Regions from separate parts of the Bacillus sp. TCT6 genome, predicted to be linked through region 2. Evidence: a T-box and tRNA genes for the amino acid it is inferred to sense, from the RefSeq annotation. Region 2 holds a T-box; the other holds one or more tRNA genes.
What was found. The T-box of region 2 lies ahead of ileS2 (isoleucine--tRNA ligase). A T-box ahead of a tRNA ligase gene usually reads a tRNA of that ligase, here a tRNA-Ile.
Positions count from the first base shown of each region.

Region 1: it has a tRNA-Ile gene. The T-box ahead of ileS2 (isoleucine--tRNA ligase) is inferred to sense a tRNA for this amino acid. The anticodon was not compared.

Region 1 covers NZ_JBVYHX010000001.1:3,940,423-3,943,854, forward strand. Annotated here, with positions in the region: gene AC0ONG_RS20095 (MFS transporter) at 1-1,200, opposite strand, end outside; gene sodA (superoxide dismutase [Mn]) at 1,317-1,928, opposite strand; tRNA gene AC0ONG_RS20105 (tRNA-Ile) at 2,149-2,222, opposite strand; gene yqgB (protein YqgB) at 2,465-3,223, shown strand; gene yqfZ (protein YqfZ) at 3,289-3,432, shown strand, end outside.
Region 2 covers NZ_JBVYHX010000001.1:3,598,777-3,602,208, reverse strand. Annotated here, with positions in the region: gene AC0ONG_RS18185 (YggT family protein) at 1-89, shown strand, start outside; gene AC0ONG_RS18180 (YlmH family RNA-binding protein) at 105-872, shown strand; gene divIVA (septum site-determining protein DivIVA) at 962-1,468, shown strand; T-box leader at 1,520-1,742, shown strand; gene ileS2 (isoleucine--tRNA ligase) at 1,814-3,432, shown strand, end outside.

The DNA.
Region 1 (3,432 bases), 340 kb from region 2:
TTTGACATTTTTAACTGCAAAATAAATAAGAAAATGTCCAGCACCTAAAATACATAATAAGTAAGGTAAACTTTTTTCAGGTGGAAAGAATAGTACAGCACATAAAAAACTTAAAATGGAACAGATTCTTCCGGCATTTAACCATAACTCCCGGACAACGACATATTCCACACGCCATTCTCTCGCATTTTTAGCTCTACCAATTACGTCATATGTCATTGACCCGTATGGAACAAGTAAAATAGGATATGCAACCGCAATACATGCCGCATAAATAAGTAATTTCGTGTATGTAACATTGAAAATAACTAAAAAGACGACAGCATATAAAATAATGCCCCCAAGTAAAATTGCTTTTTTTCGCCACTCTTTCTTTAACATGCGAGCGACCAAGTAATAACATACAAAGGATACAGCAGAGTTCACTAAACTATATTTCCCTAATGCGAACTCACTATTAGTTGCTAAATACACATATACTGAAATGACAAAAATAAACGTTCCTTCTCTCAATCCTTGGAAAAAATGAGCTCGTGTAATCTTTCCCCAATTTTTATCAACTCTTCGTTCTTTCAATACTTGCACAATTTCATAACGCCCTTCACATTCTCTTTTAGATAAAAAGAAACTTAAGACGACAGCAATTGCAAATAAAACTAATGAAAGAAAGAATATAACAGTATAACCACTCCATTTCTCCATGCGTGAAATTGTGTATCCTGCTGCTATTGGTCCAATCATCCCAGAGAAAGATGTAAGAAGTCCAAGAAATCCATTAAAGAAATCTCTTGTTTCTGGTTCTGTAATTTCAAATGTCAATAAGTTAAAAGCCAACCAGTAAAAACCGTATCCTACTCCTAAAAGAGCCCCCATTAATAAAATATACTGAGAAGCACTTTTTCCAGCCACTAAAACAACGATAAAAAAAATTGCGAGCGTTCCTACTCCTATTCGTAATAAAATCGAGCGATCGATACGTTTCGCTAATTTCCCCCCTACAAGAAATGTGAGAGGCTGTAATACAACGCTGGCCAAATTATACAAGCCAAGATTCACATAATTTTGTGTTTGCTTCCATAAATAAATATTTACAAACGTATTCGATAAAGAAATTGCGAGCGTGTATAAACCTCCTATAAGGAGCAATAACACTAAATCCCGATTCACTTCAACGTCACCAATTATATGTTTCCACTTCATACACAACTCTCCTTTACTTCATGTTCTAGTCTTCCAAAGACAAGCCCAATTATGTAAAAGGAAAGCATAGAAAAAAGCTAGGGGCTCTCCCCTAGCTTTTTCTATATTTATTACGATTATTTTGCTTCTTGGTAACGTTTTTCAGCAGCGTTCCAATCTACAACGTTCCAAAATGCGCCGATGTAGTCTGGACGACGGTTTTGGTAGTTTAAGTAGTAAGCGTGCTCCCAAACATCTAAACCGATAACTGGAGTTTTACCTTCAGTTAAAGGAGAATCTTGGTTTGGAGTGCTTGTTACTTCTAACTCACCATTGTTTACTACTAACCAAGCCCAACCAGAACCGAAGCGAGTTGCGCCAGCTTTTGCGAATTCTTCTTTGAATGCATCGAAGCTACCGAATTTCGCTTCAATTGCAGTTGCAAGTTCACCTACAGGTTGTCCTCCGCCGTTTGGAGATAAGATTGTCCAGAAGAATGTATGGTTAGCGTGTCCGCCACCATTGTTACGTACTGCTGTACGGATCGCTTCTGGTACTTCGTTTAAGTTTGCAACTAATTCTTCTACGCTTTTGTCAGCTAATTCTGCATGACCTTCTAAAGCAGCGTTTAAGTTTGTAATATACGTGTTGTGATGTTTTGTATGATGGATGTTCATTGTTTCTTTGTCAAAGTGAGGCTCTAAAGCATCATACGCATAAGGTAAATTTGGTAATTCGTGTTTTGCCATTGTTATATTCCTCCCAGTTTATGTATTGCCACTTAGTGACATACAACTTCATTCTACCCTAATTGCCATAGGGTGCAAACAAATAAATCACATTGTCTTGCTATCATTAAAGTAGCAAAATTCCCACTTCTTTTCAATTAAAATGCTCATATATTCCGTAAAAAAAGCTTCCTTCTACAAGGAAGCTTCCTGCTAACATAATAAACATGCGAAATGGATATGGACCCTGTAGGACTCGAACCTACGACCGGACGGTTATGAGCCGTCTGCTCTAACCAGCTGAGCTAAGGGTCCACAATTATGTATGTAACAACATATCAAATAAAGGAATTCCTATCGGATATGCCCTTTAAGAAAGGTAAGATAAATTTACCATATAGAAAAGAAAAGTGTCAATTGTATTTTTCTTATTTAAAAGAAGAAAGTTAATAAAAAGAAATTTAGTTATCTCCACTATATGTAAATATAATATATCTTGAGATTCTCTAGATTCCTACGTTACAATGATTTTATACATACATAAAGGAAGTGAATCTATGTCCATATTTACCCAATTCGTAAAAAGCATATACTCGCCTAAAGATATGGCGCTATTCCGTTTTCAAAAAATCGGTAAAACCATTTTGTATATTATGCTACTTTGCTTAATTACTACTATTCCAAGAACTTTTTTGTACGGTAGTTTTATCCAAGATGGTGTAGGCATGGTAAATCAAGTCATCGATAAAGATTTACCTGACTTTAAGATTGAAAATGGCGAACTAAAAGCCGATATTGATCAACCCATTGAAAAAGAAGAAGGAAATGCACTTTTCGTATTTGATCCAAATTCAACAGACCTAGAAAAATATCAAAATAAAACAGGTTTATTTGTTTTAAAAGATAAAGTAGTCTCTATGGGAAATGGTCAAACACAAACGTATTCTTATAACGATTTGTTAGGTGCATCTCTTGAGAAAAAAGATCTACAAGAATTTATTTCTTTATTCGATAATATTTATCCAATTTTATTATTCGTTATCGGATTCTTAGTGTACCTATTCCAATTATTCATCACTTTTGTAGGCGTGACTTTACTTGCGTTCATCGGTTCTGCTATGAGCGGTCAACGTAAACTATCCTATAAACAAGTTTGGACACTAACTGCATACAGCTACACAATCCCAACCATTTTCTTCATGATTATGGATTTATTCAAAATCGTCGTACCTGGGGCAACATTCATTTATATCGCTGTTGTTTTAATCGTTCTATACTTAACGATTAAAGAGGTACCCCAACCGAAAGAAAAATAAAAAAATGCCTAAATAGGCATTTTTTTTTTGGACAAGCATATATTCCTAGCAAAGGAGTGAAGAATATGAAGAGGTTAGGTATATTCCTATTCGTGCTTGTTCTCGGTTATGTATTTTATTACGATATAAAAATCGGTACTTTACCGATGTTAAGTTCATATAAAAAAACAACCTCTGCCCAAACGATTAAAAAAGAGAACGCAGACAGC
Region 2 (3,432 bases):
GTATGATTGATATTTCTCCACTCGTTGCGATTTTTGCGTTAAAACTTGCTAAAAGTGGTTTGTTCAGCTTGTTCGGCTATTTCTTATAGTAAGAGGTTAAATACATGAGCATTTACGAACATTTTAGGCCTGATGAAGAGGTCTTTGTAGATAAAGTGCTAGAGTGGAAGCGAACGGCGGAGTACCATCAAGTGAAATTAACAGATTTCCTTGATCCAAGACAGCAACAAATTGTTTCTATGGTAATTGGACAAGGAGATGTTGCTGTGCAATTTGGTGGTGCAACGCCTAATGCAGAGCGTAAAAGAGCACTCATTTATCCAGACTATCTAGAATTAAATGAAGAAGAATTTCAAGTAGAAGTATTAGAAATTGACTATCCTTCCAAGTTTTATACGCTAGAACATAGGCAAATATTAGGTACATTTATGTCTCTTGGTTTAACGAGAGAAAAATGTGGTGATATTTTGCTGCAAGAAAATCGTGCCCAAATTGTAGTTGCGAAAGAAATCGTATCGTACATTGAGATGAACTTACAAGCAATAGGAAAAGTAAAAGTCTCCTTATCAGCAGTACAAGGAGAACAAATTCTACAGATACATGAAACGTGGGGGGAGAAATCTGGAACGGTTTCTTCACTTCGTTTAGATGTTATGTTAGCTGAAATGTTACATTTATCTAGACAGAAAGTACAACCTTTCATTAAAAATGGTTTAGTAAAAGTTAATTGGAAAATAGTGGAACAAACTTCTTATGAATGTTATCCAGGAGACGTTTTCTCTGTTAGAGGATATGGCCGAAGTAAATTATTTTCTGTAGAAGGTAGAACAAAACGCGACAAATGGAGAATTTTGTATGGTATACTAAAATGATTGGTTTTTTAGAAGGAAATCCTCCTATTTTGTCGAAGAAAAGATATAATTGAAAGAGGAAATTTAGATAACTACTTGGAGGTGGCGTTGTGCCGTTAACACCATTAGATATTCATAACAAAGAATTTGGTCGCGGATTCCGTGGCTATGATGAAGATCAAGTAAATGAGTTTCTTGATCAAATTATCAAAGATTATGAATTGGTCATTCGTGAGAAAAAAGCTTTAGAAGAAAAAGTTGCGCAGTTAGAAGGGAAGTTAGATCATTTCTCTAATATTGAAGATACGTTAAACAAATCTATCGTTGTTGCGCAAGAAGCAGCGGAAGAAGTAAAACGTAATGCGCAAAAAGAAGCGAAATTAATTGTGCGTGAAGCTGAAAAGAATGCTGATCGTATTATTAACGAAGCATTAGTAAAATCAAGAAAAGTTGCTTTTGATATTGAAGAGTTAAAGAAACAAGCGAAAGTATTCCGAACTCGTTTCCGTATGTTATTAGAAACACAGCTTGAAATGTTAAACAACGATGATTGGGATAAACTAATTGAGTTAGAAGACGAAGTAGATGAACTGTTGAAAAAAGAAGAAACAGTGTAAGCTTGACGTTTTTCTCATTATTACATATAATTTTAAACAACATATTTATTAAGAAAAACGAAGATAGGGATAAGTACCTTTTCAAACCTTATATAGCGAACTGAGGACGGTGTAAGCTCAGGATAAGGAGATAGTGGGAATATCACCCTGGAGTTCCGCGCTGAACAAATAGAGTAAGCGTAGGCGTGTATTCGCGTTAAGAATATAAGAGGATTCTATACATATGTATATGATCTACTAGGGTGGTACCGCGGGAGACTTTCTCGTCCCTTTTTGGGATGAGAAAGTCTCTTTTTTATTCCGTTTTTTAAGTATTTCTTATATACATGTAAGGAGGAATTGAGCATGGAGTACAAAAATACATTACTGATGCCGAAAACAGAGTTCCCAATGCGTGGGAACTTACCAAAACGTGAGCCTGCAATGCAAGAAAAATGGGCTGAAATGAATATTTACGAAAAAGTACAAGAACATACAAAAGGTCGTCCTTTATTTGTATTGCATGATGGACCTCCATATGCGAATGGTGACATTCATATGGGACATGCATTAAATAAAGTATTAAAAGACTTTATTGTTCGTTATAAATCAATGACTGGTTTTAGTGCGCCATATGTTCCAGGATGGGATACGCACGGTTTACCAATTGAACAAGCTTTAACAAATAAAGGTGTAAAGCGTAAAGAAATGACAGTTGCTGAGTTCCGTAAGTTATGTGCAGAGTATGCATATGAACAAGTAGAACGTCAACGTGAACAATTTAAGCGTCTAGGTGTACGTGCAGATTGGGATAATCCATATATTACTTTAGAGCCCGCTTATGAAGCACAACAAATTAAAGTGTTTGGTGACATGGCGAAAAAAGGTTATATCTATAAAGGTCAAAAACCAGTTTACTGGTCTCCAACGAGTGAATCTGCTTTAGCAGAAGCTGAAATTGAATATCAAGATAAAAAATCAGCATCTATTTACGTAGCATTCCCTGTAAAAGATGGAAAGAACGTATTAGAAGGTGATGAAAAGTACATCATTTGGACAACAACACCTTGGACATTACCTGCAAACTTAGGTATTTCTGTTCACCCAGAGCTTGAATATAGCATTGTAAAAGTAAATGATGAGAAATATATCATTGCTTCTGAGCTGTTTGAGACAGTTGCAAAAACGTTAGAGTGGGAAAATGCTGAAGTTGTGAAAACAGTAAAAGGTAGCGAACTGGAGTACACAGTTGCAAAACATCCATTCTACGATCGTGATTCATTAGTAATGCTAGGAGATCACGTAACAACAGATGCAGGTACAGGTTGTGTTCATACAGCACCAGGACACGGGGAAGATGACTTCGTTGTTGGTAAAAAGTATGGATTAGAAGTACTTTGCCCAGTTGATGATAAAGGTGTATTAACAAATGAAGCACCTGGATTTGAAGGCTTATTCTATGATAAAGCTAACAAGCCAATTACAGAAAAATTAGAAGAAGTAGGCGCGTTACTGAAACTAACATTCATTACGCATTCATACCCACATGATTGGAGAACGAAAAAACCAATTATTTTCCGTGCGACAGCACAGTGGTTTGCATCTATTGAAGCATTCCGTAAAGAATTAATAGAAGCTGTAGCGGAAACAAAATGGGTACCAGCATGGGGAGAAACTCGTCTTCATAATATGGTTCGTGACCGTGGTGACTGGTGTATTTCTCGTCAGCGTGCATGGGGTGTGCCAATTCCGGTATTCTATGCTGAGAATGGCGATCCAATTATTACAGATGAAACAATTAACCATGTAGCAGATTTATTCCGTGAACACGGTTCTAACGTATGGTTTGAGCGTGAAGCGAAAGATCTATTACCAGAAGGATTTACACATCCAGGTAGCCCAAATGGCGAATTCCGTAAAGAAACAGACATCATGGATGTATGGTTCGATTCAGGTTCTTCTCACCAAGCTGTATTAGAAGAGCG